2 regions of the Rhizobium sp. BR 315 genome follow, and region 1 is predicted to be linked to the other one. Evidence: predicted binding sites of a transcription regulator. Region 1 holds the regulator's gene; the other holds the start of a gene.

What was found. Region 1 encodes LexA, which represses DNA repair genes until DNA is damaged. Its sites were predicted from a motif close to TGTTCNNNNTGTGTTCNG; they were not measured.
Region 2: a site for LexA is predicted at 5,656-5,673, ahead of QD409_RS29920 (ImuA family protein). Genes of this name have one in related genera too.

What each region holds. Positions count from the first base shown of each region.
Region 1 covers NZ_JARWKZ010000004.1:104,010-115,362, forward strand. The annotation lists gene QD409_RS06565 (pyruvate dehydrogenase complex E1 component subunit beta) at 1-1,275, opposite strand, end outside; gene pdhA (pyruvate dehydrogenase (acetyl-transferring) E1 component subunit alpha) at 1,292-2,335, opposite strand; gene QD409_RS06575 (FtsB family cell division protein) at 2,491-2,802, opposite strand; gene eno (phosphopyruvate hydratase) at 3,035-4,309, opposite strand; gene kdsA (3-deoxy-8-phosphooctulonate synthase) at 4,459-5,298, opposite strand; gene QD409_RS06590 (VOC family protein) at 5,295-6,182, opposite strand; gene lexA (transcriptional repressor LexA) at 6,601-7,323, shown strand; gene QD409_RS06600 (ComEC/Rec2 family competence protein) at 7,304-9,766, opposite strand; gene gltA (citrate synthase) at 10,048-11,337, shown strand.
Region 2 covers NZ_JARWKZ010000054.1:4,276-15,628, reverse strand. The annotation lists gene QD409_RS29955 (Lrp/AsnC family transcriptional regulator) at 1-293, shown strand, start outside; gene QD409_RS29950 (BMP family ABC transporter substrate-binding protein) at 437-1,078, shown strand; gene QD409_RS29945 (hypothetical protein) at 1,171-2,817, shown strand; gene QD409_RS29940 (hypothetical protein) at 2,921-3,268, shown strand; gene QD409_RS29935 (helix-turn-helix domain-containing protein) at 3,815-4,063, opposite strand; gene QD409_RS29930 (hypothetical protein) at 4,286-4,645, shown strand; gene QD409_RS29925 (SOS response-associated peptidase) at 4,665-5,438, opposite strand; gene QD409_RS29920 (ImuA family protein) at 5,732-6,490, shown strand; gene QD409_RS29915 (Y-family DNA polymerase) at 6,405-7,919, shown strand; gene QD409_RS29910 (error-prone DNA polymerase) at 7,916-11,176, shown strand.

The sequences.
Region 1 (11,353 bases):
CGTCAGGATCGGCGCATCGAGATAGTCGAAGGCCTGCTGCATGACGCGGGTGGCGATTTCCGTGCCGACGGAAGACTGCGGATAGCCTTCCTCGACGGTGACAAGGCGGCCAGTCTTCTTGACCGACTCGATGACCGTCGGAAGATCCATCGGACGGATGGTGCGCAGGTCGATGAGTTCGACATCGATGCCCTGGGCTTCCAGCTCGGCAACCGCCTTCGTCGCATAGGTCATGCCGATGCCGAAGGAGACGACCGTGACGTCCTTGCCCGGACGATGGATGCGGGCCTTGCCGATCGGCACCGTGAAATCATCGAGCTTCGGCACGTCGAAGTGCTGACCGTAGAGAATTTCGTTCTCAAGGAAGATGACCGGGTTCGGATCGCGGATAGCCGACTTCAGCAAGCCCTTGGCATCGGCTGCCGTGTAGGGCATGACAACCTTGAGGCCGGGGATCTGGCTATACCAGGCGGCGTAATCCTGGCTGTGCTGAGCGCCGACGCGGGCTGCTGCGCCGTTCGGGCCGCGGAAGACGATCGGAGCGCCCATCTGGCCGCCGGACATATAGAGCGTCTTGGCAGCGGAGTTGATGATTTGGTCAATCGCCTGCATGGCGAAGTTGAACGTCATGAACTCGACGATCGGGCGAAGGCCGGCCATAGCGGCACCGACGCCGATACCGGCAAAGCCGTGCTCGGTGATCGGGGTATCGATGACGCGGCGCGCGCCGAATTCCTGCAGCAGGCCCTGGGTCACCTTGTAGGCGCCCTGATATTCGGCCACTTCCTCACCCATGACGAAAACGTCGGGATTGGCGCGCATTTCTTCGGCCATCGCGTCGCGCAGTGCTTCACGCACCGTCATAGACACCATTTCAGTGCCGGCCGGAATTTCCGGATCGGCGGCTGCGGCAACCTTCGGCTGAGCCGGAACCGGTGCCGCTGCAGGCGCCGGAGCGGCGGCGGCAGCTTCGGTCTTTACCGGCTGGGCGGCAGGTGCTGCCTTGGCAGACGAAATAGCGTCGGCAGATTCACCGTCCTGCAAGAGGATGGCGATCTTGGTGTTGACCTTGACGCCTTCGGTGCCGGCGTCGATCAGCAGCTTGCCGATCGTGCCTTCGTCGACAGCTTCCACTTCCATGGTGGCCTTGTCGGTTTCGATTTCGGCAATGACGTCACCGGAAACGACCTTGTCGCCTTCCTTCTTAAGCCATTTCGAAAGGGTACCCTCTTCCATCGTCGGAGAAAGGGCGGGCATGAGAATGTCGATGGGCATAGTGTCCCTCCCCGATTTAGAGCAGAATGTCGGTGTAGAGCTCGGATGCATCCGGCTCAGGATCGTTCTGGGCGAAATCGGCGCTGTCGGCAACGATCTCGCGGACATCCTTGTCGATATCCTTCAGATCGTCTTCGCTTGCCCAGCCCTTTTCGAGCAGGCGAGCGCGAACCTGCTCGATCGGGTCATGTTCGGAGCGCATCTTCTGCACTTCATCCTTGGAACGATACTTCGCCGGGTCGGACATGGAGTGACCGCGATAACGATAGGTCATCATTTCGAGGATGATCGGACCATTGCCGGAGCGGCAATGCGCAACGGCTTCGTCAGCCGCGGCCCTGACCGCACGAACGTCCATGCCGTCGACCTGGATGCCCGGAATGCCGAAGGAAGCGCCGCGCTTGGAGAAATCGGCCTGAGCGGTAGCGCGGGCGGTCGAGGTGCCCATGGCGTATCGGTTGTTTTCGATCACGAAAATCACCGGCAGCTTCCACAGCTGCGCCATGTTGAAGCTTTCGTAGACCTGGCCCTGGTTGGCAGCGCCGTCGCCGAAATAGGCGACACTGACATTGTCATTGCCGCGATACCAGTTGGCAAAGCCGAGACCGGTGCCGAGCGAGACCTGCGCGCCGACGATGCCGTGGCCGCCATAGAAGTTCTTTTCCTTGGAGAACATGTGCATGGAGCCGCCCTTCCCTCGGGAATAGCCGCCCTTACGTCCGGTCAGCTCGGCCATGACGCCGCGCGCGCTCATGCCGGTTGCGAGCATATGGCCGTGGTCGCGATAGCCGGTAATGATCTGGTCGCCATCCTTCAGCGCCATCTGCATGCCGACGACGACAGCTTCCTGGCCGATGTAAAGGTGACAGAAGCCGCCGATGAAGCCCATGCCGTAAAGCTGGCCGGCTTTCTCCTCGAAGCGGCGGATCAAGAGCATCTCACGATAAGCCTTGAGCTCCGCATCACGATCGAAATCTGCGATCGGACCGCCATTGGTTTCTTTGGCAGGTCTTGATGCTGTCTTACGGCTGGAAACGGACGCGTTCTTTCGCGGCGCCATTCAACCCTCCCTGTGTGAGTAGCCTCGTTTGTGGTGAAGCTAACATAGGCAAGATTGTTCGCCACAGCAATGCTATAATTGCATGGCTCATATTCTCTGCAAACTATTGATATAAATCGCAAAAACACAATTAACCGGAATTCGGTTAATTGTGGCTATTTATTGAAAATGACGATTTCGTTCGCCTTGGAGTAGGTCAATTGGTAGCGCGCATGCTGGTCGAGCATATCCTTATCCAGGGAGCCGTCACTGAGCAGAGCGACCTCCTTTTCAAGATGCTCGCGCCTGGCAACCAGATCCGCCAATTCCTTGCCACGGTCGATGCGGCGCTGTTCGAAAACCTCCGTCGCCTTCAGGCCGTAGTCGCCGTGAACGCAATGATAACCGAAGTAACTCACAAAAGCGATCGTGATGGCGGGAAGAACGAAACGACCGAACTTTCTCTTCTTATGATACTTTGTCCACATACTCGCTCGAAACGCTCTGCCGTTAGGCGATCCCATCACGACCCACGCTGCAAGCATTGCAGCCAGAGACAAGATCACATCAAATCAAACACCTAGAGCTAATTTAACCGGCAGAGATTAACCGTCCGTTGACTCTAACTGCGCCGGTCAACAAAAAACCGCGCCCAAAGGCGCGGTTCGATTTCAACGGATAACGCGGCCGAGGATCCAATGGGATCCAGCGGATCTGGCATCAGCCGCGCAAGATGGAGCGGCCGGCATACTTTGCCTGCGGGCCAAGCGCTTCTTCGATGCGGATGAGCTGGTTGTACTTGGCAAGACGGTCGGAGCGCGACAGCGAGCCGGTCTTGATCTGGCCGCAGTTGGTGGCAACGGCGAGATCGGCGATCGTGGAGTCTTCCGTTTCGCCCGAGCGGTGCGACATGACGGCCGTGTAGTTGGCCTTATGCGCGGTTTCGACGGCGTCGAGGGTCTCGGTGAGCGAGCCGATCTGGTTGACCTTGACGAGGATCGAATTGGCAACGCCCATGCGGATACCGTCGCGCAGGCGGGCGGAGTTGGTGACGAACAGGTCGTCGCCGACGAGCTGGGTCTTCTTGCCGATCAGGTCGGTCAGCGTCTTCCAGCCTTCCCAGTCGTCTTCAGCCATGCCGTCTTCGATCGAAACGATCGGGTACTTGGCGGCGAGTTCTGCAAGGTACTCGGCCATTGCTCCGGATTCCAACGTGCGGCCTTCACCTTCGAGCACGTACTTGCCGTCCTTGAAGAATTCGGTCGAGGCGCAATCGAGGCCGAGAGCGATTTCATCGCCCGGCTTGTAGCCAGCCTTTTCGATCGACTTCATGATGAAGTCGAGGGCTGCCGGGGCGCTGGAAAGACCCGGAGCAAATCCGCCTTCGTCACCGACGTTGGTGTTGTGGCCCTGCGACGCCAGTTCCTTCTTCAGAACGTGGAAGATTTCCGAACCCATGCGAACGGCGTCGCGGATGGATTCAGCGCCAACCGGCAGGATCATGAATTCCTGGAAGTCGATCGGGTTGTCGGCGTGAGCGCCGCCGTTGATGATGTTCATCATCGGAACCGGCAGCAGGCGGGCGTGAGCGCCGCCGACGTAACGATAGAGCGGCAGGTTGGCGCTCTGGGCAGCAGCCTTGGCAACAGCGAGCGAGACGCCGAGGATGGCGTTGGCGCCGAGGCGCGACTTGTTCGGCGTGCCGTCGAGCTCGATCATGATGTTGTCGAGCTGGATCTGGTTTTCAGCATCCATGCCGCCGATCGCGTCGAAGATTTCCGAGTTGACGGCTTCGACAGCCTTTTCGACGCCCTTGCCGTGATAGCGCTTGCCGCCATCGCGCAGCTCGACAGCTTCATGCGCGCCGGTCGAGGCGCCCGACGGAACCGCCGCGCGGCCCATGCTGCCATCTTCAAGGTAGACATCGACTTCGACAGTCGGATTGCCACGGCTGTCGAGAATCTCGCGGGCGATAATGTCGGTGATTGCGGTCATGATAGCTTCCTGCTCGCTGGTTTATAAATCGATTTAAATCGTTTTAATCGAAGGTGTGGAAATTACAATGTCGATCCACACCGTTGATTTGGCACCCTTACAGGCCGCGTAGCGCAAATTCATGTCAGCCTGTTGAACACCCGTATTTCTCAAGCCTTGGCGATGGCGTCAAAGGCCAGCAACTTCTCCAGAAGCCGCGGCATATCCTTCAAATAGACCATGTTCGGACCGTCCGAGGGCGCGTTGTCCGGGTCCTCATGGGTTTCGACGAAGACGCCCGCAACGCCAACGGCAACGGCGGCACGCGCCAGCGTCTCGACGAATCGGCGATCCCCCCCGGTCGAGTCACCCTGCCCGCCGGGCTGCTGCACCGAATGGGTCGCATCGAAGATCACCGGTGCGCCCATCGATGCCATGATCGGCAGCGAGCGCATGTCGGAGACGAGTGTGTTGTAGCCAAAAGAGGCGCCACGCTCGCAGAGAAGAATGTTCGGATTGCCGCTGTCGTTTAGCTTGGCAAGCACATTCTTCATGTCCCAGGGCGCGAGGAACTGCCCCTTCTTGACGTTGACGACGCGGCCGGTCTTGGCGGCGGCCACCAGAAGATCGGTCTGGCGCGAGAGGAAAGCGGGGATCTGCAGGATATCGACCGTCTTGGCGACGACAGCGCACTGCTCTTCCGTGTGGATGTCGGTCAAAACAGGAAAGCCGTACTCCTTTTTCAGATCGGCAAAGACTTCCATGGATGTTTCAAGGCCAATGCCGCGCTTGCCAGAGAGCGACGTGCGGTTCGCCTTGTCATAGGACGACTTGTAAACAAGGCCGATGCCGAGATTCTCGCAGAGTTCCTTCAGGACGCCGGCAACCATGAACGCATGCTCGCGGCTTTCCATCTGGCAGGGACCGGCAATCAGGGAGAGCTTGGCGGTGTTGGAAAACAGAACCTTAGAAGCTCCTTCGCCGACGATCACTTCGGAATTCGTGCTCATGCTATCTCCTCGAAGGCGAACAACGCCCCCTGTTCGGGCGCCAGCCGTGCCAAAATACGATTGTTCTTACGCGTATATGTGACGCCGTTAGCAGCGAAATGCGACGATGTCACGGAAAGATCGCGCGTTTTGAAAAGGATTGCTCGCGCCCGCAAGCCCGGATCATGATCGCCGACCCGCAAATCGTAAAATGCTTCTATCCCTTGCGGCGTCAGAAGCTCGATATCGGCGTTGGCCGCCTTGATCGTCAGCCCGAAGGAGTGCTCAAAAATTCGGGGGTTGCCGACGACGTGCTCGAAGAAGCTGCGGAACGCGGCCGGCTTCGTTGCCGACATCGCTACCCGTGCAATGCCGGTCACGCCGTTCTCATGGCGCTCGAGCGCGCCGCGATCCGCCGGCAGCGGATTGATGCGCTGACAGCAGAAGGCCAGAAAATCCGGCGCTCGCAGATCGGCGGCAAAGGCCAGGCGAAAACCGGCCGTGGTTTGCGTTCCATCCGGCATCCTCATGGGCCGGGAGAAATCCAGCATCCGCCCCGCCGAGATCGTGGCAGCCCTGAAACGTTTGTCATCCACAGCAGCATCATCGGTACCGAAAACCACTGCCGAGAAACCATCCTCGCTGACACGGAAGCGATAGGCCTGATCGCGCGCGACGAAGACATTGCCATCGGCAATGCTCGTCTCGCATTGCTCTTGCGACGCCACACCCAGAGGTTCGAGATAGGTCTTGTCGGCAAAGAAGACGCAGGCATTCTCGGTGCCGAAAGGATGACGCGCGTCCGGAGCCACGGTAAAGCCGAGCTTACCGAGACGTTCACGCGCCAGAGCGATGTTGACGGTCGGCAGCACGAGATGATCCAGCGGGTGCGGCGATGAAATCATGGTTTCTCCTGTTTCCCTGCAGGTGCAGATTTGCGCCTATCCGTCGCCTAATTCAAGATGGAAGCAACGAGCACAAAGCAGGCGGCGTGAACGAAACGCAATCTCGGAAACGTGATTACTGATTCTCTTCCATAGCGGGCTTATCCGACGAAGTGTCGTACGCGTAGAGGCATCAGACGCACCCGCTGAACCAGGAAAGTCTTCGTGGCGGTACGGACGGCATTTCCTATATTTATCCGCAGGTTAGCGCAGACGTGACGTGCAAGTGTCTTCAGGCGATACATTCGACAGTGATAATTATTTAATTGCCCGAACAAGGCTTTACCGAAATTTAAGCACTTGCGGAACACATATGGAACATATAGTGTCCGTTCTGGATTTGTTTCACGACTTTTTCTTGATCTGGGGTTCCAAGACGATGTTGACGCGCAAGCAGCAGGAACTGCTTCTCTTCATTCACGAACGCATGAAGGAGTCCGGTGTTCCACCATCTTTCGACGAGATGAAGGATGCGCTGGATCTTGCATCGAAGTCCGGAATTCACCGGCTGATCACGGCGCTCGAGGAGCGCGGCTTCATCCGCCGACTGCCGAATCGCGCCAGGGCGCTTGAAGTCATCAAGCTGCCGGATGCCTATAATTCGAGTTTGCAGCAGCGACGCGGCTTTTCGCCGAGCGTCATCGAAGGCAGCCTTGGCAAGCCCCAGCCCGTTGCCCCGCCGGCTCCACCGAAAGTGGCAAATGACGATCACAATAGTGCGGTATCCGTGCCGGTCATGGGCCGCATCGCGGCAGGCGTTCCGATCTCGGCCATTCAGAACAATACGCATGATATAACCGTTCCCGCCGACATGCTTGGTGCAGGCGATCACTATGCTTTGGAAGTACGGGGCGATTCGATGATCGATGCCGGCATTTTCGATGGCGATACGGTCATTATCCGCAATTCGACGACTGCCAATCCGGGCGATATCGTCGTCGCTCTCGTCGACGATGAAGAGGCAACGCTGAAGCGCTTCCGTCGCAAAGGCGCCTCGATCGCTCTCGAAGCCGCCAATCCGGCCTACGAGACCCGTATCTTCGGGCCTGACCGGGTCAAGGTTCAGGGAAAGCTGGTCGGCCTTATTCGCCGTTATCACTAGCCGGTGATGGCCGCGATCCGATGGGAGCACCGAACGTTCCGGTGCGCCAATCGTAGGTCCGATGCCGGGTCCATGGGCGCTGAGGATTTTCGAATGCTGTGGAGACGATAGGGATGTCGCCGCGCAGGTCCATTTCGACTGATCCGCTTCGCCGCAACGTCGCGCCGGTAAAGAGCATCGCGCCTGAGCGGCAGCGGTCGAGACGCAGGCGTATCGCTGTCACGACGATATTGGCCGTATCGCAGGCCGGTGGCAGATAGGCTGCGTTTTCGATGGTGACCAGAATGGTCCCATTCTCAAGCATTGCAACGCACCATGCGCCTTTCTGGCAGGCGAAGCTCCCCTGCATCGTCTGATCGAGGGCCTCTCCCATTGCCTTGCGTACCGCCTTCTGTTCGTCCGCGCTTAATCGGCGACGGCGCTGCTTCTTGCTGATCTGAGGAAGCCGGCTATCGGCAGGAAGGATCGTTGGAGGCTGGTGCTCAGCTGCAACCAGTGCCTTCTGCCATTGCTCGAAAATAAAGGTCTGTGGTCTTTCACGATTAGTCGCCAATATCCCGTCCTGCCTGAGAGCAACCAAGGCACCGTCCTCGGAGATCATCAGATCAGGCTTCTGCACGCCGGAGCCGAATGCCGCCGCGCCAATCGTCGCAAGCAGCAAGACGAAGCCCAGATGGCGCAGCCTGGTTCGCAGCACACTCATGATCAGAAAGCCGGCGATGAACGTCGGCATCAGCCATGCCGGCTGGCGTCCGAACGTGATATCGCCGCCCCAGCCGGCAACTGTCTTGGCAACAAGGATGACGAGCTCCAGTCCCTCGCCGGTGACTTTCCAGAATGGCCCGTCGAGGCCGAAAGGCATGAGCAGCATGGCGACCATGCCGAATGGCATGACGATAAAGGAGACAATAGGCATGGCGGCAAGATTGGCGGCAAGGCCGTATGTCGCCAGTCGGTGAAAATACTCTATCGAGAAGATCGCGGTCGAAGCGCCACCGATGAACGAGGTCGATAATATGCCGCCGAAGAAACGCGAAACGAACAGCAGCGGACTCAGGAACTTCGACCGTGAAAGGATGCTTTCACGATGCCGCCTTCGTTTCCAGAGCGTGTAGCCCGACACCAGCGCCAGCGTTGCGGCATAGGACATCTGAAAGCTCGGCCCGAGCACCTGCGATGGTGAGAGAACGAGAATGACAATCGCAGAGAGCGCCACATTGCGGAGACTGATCGACGGCCGGTCGAGCAGGACCGCAACCAGCATGATCGCCATCATGATGAAAGCCCGCTCGGCCGACACGCCGAAGCCGGAAATTAGGTAATAGGCGGTCACTGTAACCAGCGCGCCGAAGGCAGCGATCTTCTTGGTTGGCCACGCCTGCACCAGACCTGGGAACAGGCTGAACAGGTATCGCAGGCCGACATAGAAGATGCCGGCCGAAAGCGCCATGTTCAGGCCGGAAATGGCGATGATGTGGGTCAGCCCGGCAACTCGCAGCGCCTCGGTCGTATCATCCGAAATCGCTCGTCTCTCATCGGTGACAAGTGCCGCCGCAAAGGCGCCGACATCACCAGGCAAGGTCCGTCTGATCCTGTCGCCTATGCTGTTGCGAAGGCCGGCAAGCCAGATATCCGCCTTATCCAGCAGCGAGTTTTCCGCAGCATCACCGCTCGGAGACAATAATGTCAGGGCGCCGTAGGCAAAGCCATTCGCACCGATGCCGTTAAAGTAGGAGCTGAATGCGAAATCGTTGAGGCGAGGCAGCGCAGGGCCTGCAGGCGGCGTCAGACGCGCCCTGCCCTGAATACGATCGCCGAGATTGAACGGTTCCGCCTGCTTGCGCACAAAGATCGTTACGCGTTCCGGCGGCCTGTGAACAGACGGCTTCTCCGTCGCCTCGACTTTGACGACGTATCTCCATCGACCGTTGTCGTAGGTTTCGCGTCTTTCGACCCGGCCGGTCACGGTCGTCGTCACCGCCGAATCGAGCATGATGGTCGATGCCCGCCAGCTCTCCAGCTGCGCCAAGGCCATGCCGAGACTTATCAGCATGCCGGCGAACAGCAGATGCCGAACCAGCTGGCCGGATTCCCGCCTGAAAAGAAAGCCACCCGTCAGCAGCAGAAACCCGACCAGGATAGTCTGCGGAGGCGGATCGCTGGCGAGCGTGAACCAGAAGATCGCACCCAGGCCCATATAGATCGGGGCGAACAGGATGGCGCGGCCGTGCGCCGCCTCCTCTTCGATAAGGCGTCCAATAACGACTCGTATATGATTGAGCGCCAGGTAGAGCCGCCCTGACAGGGGAGCATGGTCCTGTGTCCGCTCCCGTTGCTCAGCTTTGGCACGAAAGACGACTGTGGCGATGGCGCGGCGATGCCGCGATGGCAGAACAAGATCCTGGCCATCCTCCTGCTGCTCCGGTGCCTCCAAATTAGGCATTCGCCGCCTGCCCCACGCAAAACTACAGCTTTCGCGCGATTTTTGCCGTCACCGTTCGGTGAATTCAACCAAAATCATCGCGATCGTGGCCAAACGGAGCTGATTGCCCTTGGCAGAATGACCTATGGCCCTAGTGCAGTGCCCAAAAGTTGATACTGCAATGCACAATTCGGCATTGGGATAACTTGGCATTAGGCTCTGGATCATATAGCTAGTCGGTAGTCGCTTAACCTTTTGGCGCTTTTTATGGCGTCAATCCCGCCAAATCTTGGAGGATCAGCATGACGGAACAAAGCGCGAAACTAACTTGGGGCGAAAAGACGGTGGACTTGCCGGTCAAAACCGGAACCATCGGCCCGAGTGTCATTGATATTGGTGCCCTTTATAAGAACACCTCCACTTTCACATATGATCCTGGCTTCACCTCGACGGCGTCGTGCGAGTCCAGCATCACCTATATCGATGGCGACGAAGGCGTTCTCCTGCATCGCGGCTATCCGATCGACCAGCTGGCCGAACACGGCGATTTCCTCGAGGTCTGCTACCTGCTCCTTTACGGCGAACTGCCGACGGCAGCTCAGAAAAAGGACTTCGACTATCGGGTCGTGCACCACACCATGGTGCATGAGCAGATGTCGCGTTTCTTCACCGGTTTCCGCCGCGATGCGCATCCGATGGCGGTCATGTGCGGCTGCGTTGGCGCTCTGTCGGCCTTCTACCATGACTCGACCGATATCACCGATCCGCATCAGCGCATGGTCGCAAGCCTGCGCATGATCGCCAAGATGCCGACGCTCGCCGCCATGGCCTACAAGTACCATATCGGCCAGCCCTTCGTTTATCCGAAGAACGATCTCGACTACGCATCGAACTTCCTGCGCATGTGCTTTGCCGTTCCTTGCGAAGAATACGTGGTCAATCCGGTGCTCGCACGCGCCATGGACCGCATCTTCATCCTGCATGCCGACCACGAGCAAAATGCATCGACCTCGACGGTTCGCTTGGCCGGCTCGTCGGGTGCCAATCCGTTCGCCTGTATCGCAGCGGGCATTGCCTGCCTCTGGGGCCCGGCTCACGGCGGCGCCAACGAAGCTGCGCTCAACATGCTCAGCGAAATCGGCTCGGTCGACCGCATTCCGGAATACATTGCCCGCGCCAAGGACAAGAACGACCCGTTCCGTCTGATGGGCTTCGGTCACCGCGTTTACAAGAACTACGACCCGCGCGCCAAGATCATGCAGAAGACGGCGCACGAAGTTCTCGGCGAACTCGGCATCAAGGACGATCCGCTGCTCGACATCGCAATCGAGCTCGAGCGCATCGCACTGACCGATGAGTACTTCATCGAGAAGAAGCTCTATCCGAACGTCGACTTCTACTCCGGCATCACGCTGAAGGCTCTGGGCTTCCCCACGACCATGTTCACCGTTCTGTTCGCTCTCGCCCGCACCGTCGGCTGGATCGCTCAGTGGAACGAGATGATCGAGGATCCGCATCAGCGCATCGGCCGTCCGCGCCAGCTCTATACCGGCGCACCGCTGCGCGAATACGTTCCGGTTTCCAAGCGTTAAGCCTCGGAAATAACAT
Region 2 (11,353 bases), on a different contig from region 1:
CCGCAAACGAGATCGCAATTCATCTGCGCCTGTCTGCCGTTGCAATGCATCGCCGATGTAAGCGGCTGATGCGGGTCGGTCATATCGTCGGGTTTCGCGCCATCATCAGCCGCGAACGAGTGGCCGGGGTAAAGGAGTACTCTCCGGTCGGAAGCGACTTCGATTATCTGCTGAAGGACCGTGCTCGCGAGCTCATCTCATATCGTCGCGCTCTTTCGAAGATCCTGCTCGATCCTGCGCACGTCTCAAGGATTTCGAGCTTGTTGGCGCTCAAGGAGCCCGGTGCCGGATGAGGGGCGGCGCAAATCATAAACATGGGGACTGTCGTTGACGCTCACCTCCTAACGACAACGACGCCTCGGATCGCGCGAGAGCCGATCCGAGTGGCTTTCAAACTCATCGCATTGCTACCAAAAAGAAAAAGGGAACGCTGAAAATGAAAAAAGTCGCAACGGGCCCTTGCTTGGCCTTATCCATGCTGTCGGCAACATCCGCCGCCCAATCTGCCGAATCTCGCCCGGCGATCCTCTACGATATGGGTGGAAAATTCGATAAGTCGTTCAATGAGAATGCATTTAACGGAATGGATAGATTCCGCAAGGAAACCGGCGTCAAAGTCGCCGAATTCGAGATCAATCGCGAGACTGAAAGAGAGCAGGCGCTGCGGACATTTGCCCGGCAAGGCGCGAGTCCAATCGTGGTCGTCGGCTTTGCCTGGTCGCTGCCACTCAAGAAAGTTGCCGCCCAATACCCTGACGAGAAGTTCGTCATCGTGGATAGCACCGTCGATGAGCCGAACGTTCGGTCAATCCATTTTGCCTATCATGAGGCTGCTTTTGTCGTTGGTGCGCTTGCCGGGTTGAAATCGAAGACAGGGACTGTGGGCTTTATCGGTGGAATGGATATCCCGATCATACGCAGCTTCGAATGCGGTCACCCGACCCGCAAAGCTCAGCATCTTCCAAAAGCACCTTGCCAAGCGGGCGCCATCCAGACATTACGATACCGGTGGCACAGCCGAATTCATCGAGTGTTGAAGCCGAGTGTTTCGTCACCAGGAGTTCCAATTTACAATTGAATTTTCGCACATCACACGGACTAGAGTAGCGGCCCGAATTGAGCTACCACGTCCTTCCACCCGATCCCCGTGGTGACCCTTCCTGGATTATCATGACGAAGCTTTTTCTTTCCGCCCTAGCGGATAAATGCGTGATCAAGTTTCCTTTTCTGGCTAGATTTTTCAACCGGTCCAGTGATGAGCGGGATGCGGATACACTTGCTGCCAGCATTCTCGCTCGCGAGGCCATGGCGCTACCACCGAATGCGCTTTCTCGCCTATTGAGCGCCTTTTGCTCTTTCGAGATTCCGGAAAGACAGGCACTCATCGACAGGGCTTTACCGCCGCCACATGACCGCTCAACCGAGGTGTTCTATCGCGCTTGCATCGCCGATCTGCACGCGGTCTCACTCGCGGCGATCGCTTTGGCAGATCCCGACCGAGCGCTTGACTTGGCTCCCTCGATGCTCGGGCTCGCTGAGGACAGCGATGCTGACTCGCCCGAGGTTGTCGCGAAGCTGCTGGCGATTTTGAGCCACATGTATTGTCTGACACCCGGTGTTCCGGCGGAGGCGGCTGAGCCCTCCCCAGCCAAGTCTCATGCTGCCAACCTCTTAAACAACTTAGGACCTCGGCCTGCGAATGCGACACGCTCAGCCATATTCGAGATGCTTGCTGAGAAGCTGGAGCGCGCCAAGCAGGCCGGCAAATTCAATTTCGATGCATCAGCCGTGGCGACCGTTGCGGCTAAGCTCGGCGAGGCCAAACTTGCAAAGGTGGCGGCTGATTTTTCGGGGGCGGCTTACGGGACCAATATCGAATACGATAGTAGCCTGTTCCAATTGACCGGTGACATCGCCGAACTACAGCGTTTGCCGCCCATGACGCATCTTTTTCAAAGCAAGATCACCCCCTGGCTGGCAATCGCTACGTTGCAGTTGCAGAAGGGGAATTCGCAGGCAGCTTTCGAGACAGCCGAGTCAATCTTCCAGGAAGCACTGGTCGGGGAGAACCTCAACGAGACCGACATCGTCAATGCGGTGCAATCTGTTGTTGCCTTGCACTTGCTCGGCGGCGATCAGAGAGATGCGCTGGCGCTTGCCAAAAGGGCATCCGAAACGTTGATGGCGCTTGAGAGCCCGCGTATCTACAGCCTTTCGATTTTGTCTTCTCAGCTCTCGCATGTCGGCGATACACAGGCTGCTGCCGAGCTTTGCCGACGTGGTTACGACATTTACGCATCCTCGCCTCCCGACTCCTATCCCGAACACTACTATCTCGCCTACGCCGCTTATTGGGCAGGTCTTGGCGACATGTTCTCTGAACTCAAAGCCAAGGTTCCGTCTGAGCATGGCGAGATCTTCTGGGTATGGTTCGTAATGCAGGCGACGGATCATCGGAATGCAAGCCCAAACGACAGCGATGTCCTAGCCGGTGGCGGCGTCGGACTCTGGGACAGGTTGATCGAGCGTGCCATAGTGCTGGGTGATCGCGAAAAAGCGATAGCCTTTCTGCCGAAGGCAATTCAGGCGACGATCAATGGCGCAAATGCGGGATCTCTCCATACGCTTCGTCAACTTGCGGCCTATGCCGTGTGCCTAGGCCGTCCAGATACGGCGAAAGACGCCTTAGATCATGCCGCTCGCGTGGCCGCCGCGGTGAGGAAAGGCCAAGACGGCATTAAGGCACGGCTTGACGTCCTGATCTGGAAGCGGGCGCTGGCGCGAAATGAGCTCACGGCGACTATGCGCTTACCGTAGTTCGGGAACAGACCTGCTCACGTTTAAAGGTTGAGGAAGCTGAACTTTTCGTCGTCGCCACCAAAGGTGCTCCAGTTACGTTCGTGGGGCAAATTTTCTGGCGATGCAGAACCGCCTGGCATTGCGCAAGCGGCTTTCAATTGCGATGGACAGCGAAACCTGCTTATCTAATGAGAAATTGCAAGTGGCGGGACAGCAAAAGGCTGCGGTTGAGATGGCCCCATATCTGCTATTATTTTTCATCTTCGTCACGTGCGGCCTCGTCAATATGACACGCCCTCGAAACTCCATCAGACCAGTGAGCGAACGAGATATCGAAAACGCTTACAAAGCGGCTTTCAAAATTGAATCCAAGGAGACAGTAGAGCGACGAAAGCTCATAAGCCTCCTTCTGGTGATTGCATTGCTAATCGACATACTCCTCATCGTGTGGATAGTTCGCTTCGCCTAGTAGGTAGGCTTGCTAAACGCGAAGAAGCCCCTGGATGCGCGGGATGGCTCGGTCTCACGAATTATGTGGAATAGTCTGGAAAGCACGTTTGTGCCTGATTTCACCCAGATTTGCAATTCGTCGTGACCCCGCTTCGTTATTGATACAGCCAATCCTTCAATGGTTTGGCGGCGACTGAACGGATCACCGCCGAGTGCAAATATGGGTCAGAATGTTGCGAAACTCGACATTGAGACTATTCCGTGAGCTCTTGCCCAAGCCTCTTTCGTGAATTGATCGTTAGAAAATAGTAAGCGACAAGGTGAGGTCGTTCAGGCGACGGCAGTGCGTGAAGTTGAGGGGCAACAAGTCATCGATGTCAGGGCCAAATGCAATGCTCAGCCCGCTTTGCGCGGGCTTTGTCTTTCGGACGCTTCGGATCAATCAAAAAGGGCCTGGCTGGCCATTGCCCAGGCGTGGAAACGCCAAAAAGCTCCCAGAGCGGTCTCCGGATGTTCAGCCAATCGAGTTTGTACTCGCCAACTCGCGCCGGGACGAGGGTAAATATCAGCCGCGCGTAGGCTTCCGGCCGCTCTTCAGCGGTTTGATTGTAATGAGATCGTCGGCCACCGGAACGAAGAACTCCGAAATATCGCAAGACAGCGCTTCAGCAATCTTCTCAAGCGTCGTGACCGTCGGGTTCTTGCTGCCACGTTCGAGGAAACCGACATAGGATCGCTCGACATTGGCCTCAAGCGCGAGGTTGTCCTGCGAGATTTCCCGCAAAACCCGTAATCGCCTCAGATTCAGTGCCACTCGCTGCCGTGCATCCATGGCGGAAACACAACATTTGACAGTTCATAAAACCACGTATTATAAAACTATGAAAGGCGATATTGAACGAACTGCAGGTGGTAGCTCAAGTCGCGTATGTCTGTGGGTAGCACTCGCTTTGCATTTCTCGGGGACCGGATCGGAACTGGATCGATATTTCCTTACTTCAGGAGATTGCCGGGCCAGTGAGATCGTAGGAGGTGTATGACGGTGGTGCCCGACGAAACGGCCGACTTGCTGATGGCCTTGCTCTTTGCCGTGAGGAAAATTGTCGACAGCGGCGCACAAGGTAAGCTGCGCATAGCAAAAGCCTATCACGAGGCGCGTTCGCTCATCGCGACGATTGATCAGGACCGCGGATTGGCCCGCCCGCGTATCGAGGCATGCCTGAAGCACGTCAATATCTATAAGAATGCCGATGATCCGGCTGCAGCGGGTTGGATGCTGGCTGCGATCCAGGAGCGGGTGGGCGAGCATGACCTTTACGGCTGGCGCCGGCTCGGGGAAATCGTCGATGCAGCGGTGAATGAACTCCTGTTGTCTGAACAGGTGGCAATGCATTGAACTGTCAAAACACCGCGCGCTACAACAAGCCTAGTGGACTGACCAATTCGCCTTCCTTGGTGACGATCGCCGACCCATAGGGCTCGCGGGAGGCGACGATCATCGCATCATCCGGTGACGGGTGCGCCAGATCCTTCGCCTCCTCCCAAGGCGCCGTCATCCAAATGTCAGCCGCTTCTTTGGTCAGCAGCAGCACCGGCATGGCCTTGTCGTGGATCGGCTTGACGAGATTGTTCGGATCGGTGGTCAGAAACCCGTAGAGGTCATCGGTCGTCGGCCCATCCTTGACCTTACGCACGGACGTCCATTGCGGAACATGAATGCCGGCAAAGAACATCAGCGGCTTACCGTCATCGCGCGCGAACCAGGCATTCGGCACATTGTCGCCGGCTTGCTGGCTTGCCGGATCCGGCTCGGCAAAGCTGGTGACGGGAACAAGGCAGCGGTTCTCGACACCGAACCAGCGCTTCCAGTGCGGAAGCTTGAGGTTGCGAACGTTGGTGACGCCACGATCGACCTGCTCGCGCACCAACTGCTCGAAATCAAATTCCTTGCCCTTCGCCCGCAGTTTCTCAGCCTTGGCCTGGGCCGCCTTTTCAAGAACGAATCTCGGGGAGGGAAGGCCCCAGCGCGCATGGACGAGCTGATTCCTGCCGTTGGCAGTGTTTCGGACGATCGGCCCCATCTGGTCCGGGTTCATCTGATAGGCCGGCATCAGGTTGATCAGGCTCTCGACATCCTGAGCCCACTTGTTCACCCAGTCCTTGTCTTCCATGCGGTAGAGGTTGCACATCGGCGATCCATCCCCCTTGAAGCTGGCCGGCATGGTAGCCGACGAAACGATAGAATGCCAACGGGTGGGTCTTGCTGGGCAGGAGGCGGAAATTTTCCGACACTGTTCGTCGCCGACCATTTGAAGTCATGCCCATGATTCTCAACGAGAATCTTAAAGTCCACTAAAATAGAGGGATAATATTCCTATTTCGGGTTGCTTGACTTGCAATTCGAAACGGAACATTTAGTGAACATATACACCTGACCGACATGATGTCGATGCCCACACGACCTCGCAAGGACCCGTGAATGATGACTGCTGCCCGTGACAGGGTGATATCCGATCTGAAAGACCGCATTGCGCTACTTGAAGGCAATGCCGCCAGAAAGATTGGCTGTCTTGCCTTTGGTGTAGCTGAGATCGATGCGACGCTGCCGGGCGGGGGCCTTGCCTATGGCGCCGTGCACGAATTTGCCGGCGGTGGAGCGGGCGTCGTCGACGGCGCGGCGGCTGCCCTGTTTGCCGCCGGCATTGCCGCAAGGACCAGGGGAAAGATCGTCTGGTGCCTGACGCGGCCGGACCTCTTCTTTCCGGCGCTGGCGCAGGCTGGTCTTCATCCGGATCGCGTCGTCTTCGTCGAGGCCGACCGGGAGGAGGACGTTCTCGCATCGATGGAAGAGGCCTTGGCCTTTGGCGGACTTGGCGCCGTCGTCGGCGAGATTGTCCGGCTGCCGATGATCGCCTCCCGTCGCCTGCAGCTGGCGGCGGAAAGGACCGGAACCATGGGCCTGGTGGTCAGGCGCTGGCGCCGGCAGACGGAAGCGTCGGATTTCGGGCAGCCGACGGCATCGACGACCAGATGGCGGGTGAGCGTCTTGCCATCGGAAGAGCTGCCGGTTCCAGGCGTCGGCCGGCCGCGATGGCTTCTGGAATTGATGAGAGTGAAGGCGGGTGAGTGCGCTGAGTTTGTCGTAGGAGCGTGCGATGCCACGGGTCGTATCCATCTATCTGCCGGATCTGCCGATCGAGCGGATCAGGCGCATGGATGGGAGAGCAGAATTATCGCCTGACAGGCCGCTTGTCCTGGTCTCTAGGAGTGGCTCCAAGCGCGTGATATCCGTGGCCGACGAAAAAGCCAGGCAAGCGGGTATCCGTTTGGGCATGCCGGCCGCCAAGGCGCAAGCCATGGTGCATGGCCTGCAATTCGCCGATGCGGATCCGTCAGCCGATGCAGGGGCTCTTGAGCGGATCGCACTCTGGGCCTTGACGCAATATTCCCCGATCGTTGCGGTCGATGGCACCGACGGCATCGTCATGGATACGCAAGGCGCTGACCATCTGCAGGGTGGAGAGCTTCCGATGTTGACCGGCATTGCCAATCGTTTCCGGGCGAGGGGGCTGACCATTCATGCGGCGATCGCCGACAGCTGGGGTGCGGCGCATGCCTGTGCCCGCGCCATCGATCGAGAGGTTGTCATCATCCCCACAGGAGAGACCGTCCGTGCCGTCGAACGGCTGCCGATCTCGCGTCTGCGGCTGCCGGCAGAGATCGTCAGCGATTTGCACACGCTTGGCTTCAAAACCATCGGCGAGCTGTCGACGACGCCGCGGGCGCCATTGGCGCTTCGCTTCGGCCCGGAGATTGGCAGACGTCTCGACCAGATGTTCGGTCGCCTATCCGAGCCGATCGATCCGATCCGGGCATCGGAGTGGATAGAAGTCAGCCGCGCCTTTGCTGAACCCATTGGCGCGGCTGAGACGATCGACAGGTATGTCGGCCGCTTGATCGTCAAGCTGGTGGCTGAACTGCAGCGCAAGGGGCTAGGCGTCCGGCGGGCCGACCTGATTATCGAGAAGGTCGACGGTACAAGGCAGGCTATCCGTGCAGGAACGGCCAAACCTGCCCGCGATGTCGCCTGGCTGACCAAGCTGTTTCGCGATCGCACCGAGACGATCGAGCCCGGCTTCGGCACCGAGAGATTAACACTGGTTGTCGTCATGACCGAGCCGCTCGGGGAAGAGCAGCGGTCGTCGCTGGTCGATGAGGGAAGTGAGGACATCACCCCCTTGATCGACACCTTCGGCAATCGCGGACAGCGCGTCTATCGCATAGCGCCCGTTGCATCCGATGTCCCCGAACGCAGCATCCGCAGGATATCGGCAGCAGCCGAAGACGTTACCGAGACCTGGGTGCATCACTGGCCAAGGCCCGTACGGCTGCTGGCGAGGCCGGAGCTGATCGAGGTCATCGCGCTGTTGCCGGATCATCCACCTGTTACCGTTACCTGGCGCGGCAAGCGCCGGCGGGTCAAGCGTGCCGATGGTCCGGAGCGGATTTTTGGCGAGTGGTGGACCAGAAGTTCGGAATTCGATGCGGTCCGAGATTATTTCGTGATCGAGGACGAGACCGGCGAGCGCCTGTGGATCTTTCGCTCCGGCGACGGTGTCGATCCCGCCACAGGCTCACATCGCTGGTTCCTGCATGGGATCTTCGCATGAGCTATGCCGAGCTACAGGTCACCACCCATTTTTCCTTCCTGCGCGGCGCCTCGTCGGCCGACGAGCTGTTTCGGACGGCAAAGGAGCTCGGTATCACGGCGCTTGGCATTGTCGACCGCAATTCGCTTGCCGGCGTTGTCAGGGCTCTGGAAGCCTCGCGTGCCACCGGTCTGCGTCTCGTCGTCGGCTGCCGTCTTGATCTGCAGGATGGAATGTCGATCCTCGTCTATCCGACAGACCGCACCGCCTATTCCCGGCTGACCCGGCTTCTGACGCTCGGCAAGAAGAGGGGCGGCAAGGCCAAGTGCATCCTGCATCTCGAAGACGTTGCCCACTATGCCGAGGGTCTGATCGCTATCCTGGTGCCCGACCTTGCCGATGAGACCTGTGCGGTTCAGGTGAGGAAGCTCGCCGACATCTTCGGCGATCGCGCCTATCTGTCGCTTTGCCTGCGCCGGCGGCCGAATGACCAGATGCGGCTGCATGGGCTTTCGAATCTGGCAGCCCGCTTCAAGGTCCGAACCGTCGTCACGAACGATGTCCTCTTCCATGAGCCATCACGCCGGCAACTGCAGGATATCCTCACCTGCATTCGCAGCAATACCACGATCGACGACGTCGGCCTTGAGCACGAGCGCCATGCCGACCGCTATCTAAAACCTCCGGATGAGATGGAGCGTCTCTTTCCGCGCTATCCGGAAGCGCTTGCCCGCACGCTCGAGATCGTCGAGCGCTGCAAGTTCTCGCTGGAGGAATTGACCTATCAATATCCGGAGGAGGCGATCGTTCCCGGCAAGAACGCGCAAAAATCTCTCGAGCACTATGTCTGGGAGTGTATCCCGAACCGCTATCCTGAAGGCATGCCGCCATCGGTGCTGAAGGTGATCCGCCACGAACTCGACCTCATCCGCACCATGAAATACGCGCCCTATTTCCTGACGGTGTTTTCGATCGTGCGCTATGCCCGCAGCCAGGGCATTTTATGCCAGGGGCGGGGATCGGCCGCCAACTCCGCCGTCTGTTACATCCTCGGCATTACCTCCATCGATCCCGACACCAATAATCTGCTGTTCGAGCGCTTCGTCAGCCAGGAGCGCGACGAGCCGCCCGACATCGATGTCGACTTCGAGCATGAGCGCCGCGAGGAGGTGATCCAATGGATCTACAAGACTTACACGCATCAGAAGGCGGCGCTTTGTGCCACGGTCACGCGTTACCGTGCCAAGGGCGCAATCCGCGATGTCGGCAAGGCGCTTGGCCTGCCGGAAGACGTGATCAAGTCCTTGTCGTCGGGCATGTGGTCTTGGTCCGAAGAGCTCGTGACCGATCGAGGTCTTCGTGAGCTCAATCTCAATCCGGACGATCGACGGCTTGCGCTGACGTTGAAGCTGGCACAGCAGCTGATGGGCGCCCCGCGCCATCTTGGCCAGCATCCGGGTGGCTTCGTTTTGACCCATGACCGGCTCGACGATCTCGTGCCGATCGAGCCGGCGAGCATGGCCGACCGGCAGGTGATCGAATGGGACAAGGACGACGTCGAGGCGCTGAAGTTCATGAAGGTCGATGTACTGGCGCTCGGCATGCTCACCTGCATGTCGAAGGCCTTCCGGTTGATCGAGGAGCATAAGGGCAGGCCGATCGATCTCGCCAATATCGAGCAGGAGGACCAGGCGACCTATGCGATGATCCGCAAGGCCGACACACTCGGAACCTTCCAGATCGAAAGCCGCGCCCAGATGGCGATGCTGCCGCGCATGAAGCCGCGCACCTTCTACGATCTCGTCATCCAGGTGGCGATCGTTCGCCCCGGCCCGATCCAGGGCGACATGGTGCATCCCTATCTGCGCCGACGGGAAGGCAAGGAGGAACCCGTTTATCCGACGCCGGAGCTGGAAGCCGTTCTCGGCAAGACGCTTGGCGTGCCACTGTTCCAGGAGAGTGCCATGAAGGTGGCGATGGTCTGTGCCGGCTTTACCGGCGGCGAGGCCGATCAGTTGCGCAAATCGATGGCGACCTTCAAGTTCACCGGTGGCGTCTCGAAGTTCAAGGACAAGCTCGTCTCCGGCATGGTCAGGAACGGCTATACGCCAGAATTTGCCGAAAAGACCTTCTCGCAGCTGGAAGGCTTTGGCTCCTATGGCTTTCCCGAGAGCCATGCCGCCAGCTTCGCTCTGATTGCCTATGCTTCAGCTTACGTGAAATGCCACTATCCCGATGCCTTTTGCGCGGCCCTGCTGAATTCGCAGCCCATGGGCTTTTATGCGCCGGCCCAGATCGTCGGTGACGCCCGCAAGCATGGTGTCGAGGTCCGGCCGGTCTGCGTCAATCGCTCTCGGTGGGATTGCACGCTGGAGGAGCTCGAAGGTAGTGACCGCCACGCTATCCGTCTTGGCATGCGCATGGTCCATGGTCTTGCCGCCGTCGATGCGGCCCGCATCGTTGCCGCCCGGGCCGACCAGCCGTTCGACAGCATCGACGATCTCTGGCGGCGATCGGGCGTGCCGGCGACATCCCTGGTCGAGCTTGCCGAGGCAGATGCGTTTCTGTCCTCGCTCAATTTACAGAGGCGCGATGCGCTCTGGGCGATCAAGGCGCTGCGCAATGAACCGTTGCCTTTGTTCGCAGCGGCGGCCGAGCGCGAGCGAAAAACGATTGCCGAGCAGCAGCAGCCTTCGGTCAGCCTTCGCCAGATGACGGAGGGGCACAATGTCATCAAGGACTATAGCCATACCGGGCTGACGCTTCGCCAGCATCCGCTTGCCTTCCTGCGCAAGGATCTGGCCACCCGCAATATCGTCACCTGCGAAGAGGCCATGTCGGCTCGTGACGGCCGTTGGCTGATGACCGCCGGTCTTGTACTTGTGCGCCAGATGCCGGGCTCGGCCAAGGGCGTCATGTTCCTGACCGTCGAGGACGAGACGGGGCCGGCCAATGTCGTCGTCTGGCCGACGCTCTTCGAGCGCCGCCGGCGCATCGTGCTCGGCGCTTCGATGATGGCGATCAACGGCCGCATCCAGCGGGAAGGGGAGGTCGTGCATCTGATTGCCCAGCAGCTCTTCGATCTCACGAGCGATCTCTCCGGCCTTGCCGATCGCGATGAAGCCTTCAAGCTACCGACCGGCCGCGGTGACGAATTCGCCCATGGCACGCCTGGCATGCCGGATCCAAGGGAGCGGGCGGCGATGAAGGCACGCGAGATCTACGAGCCTGATTTGCATATTGATAGGTTGAAGGTGAAGAGCCGGAACTTTCATTGAAGGCGGCCACATTCGGCTCGAGGCAGCGATAGTTCGCGAAGTGTGGCCGACGATAGGGCGGCGAGAGGAAGGTGAGGCAGGGAGCCGGAAACGTCCATCACGCGGAAATCGGAATAGCCTCCGTTTCCACTCGATGCGAAATCGAATAGCATCTCTCTTTGTGACAGTTGGACGAAG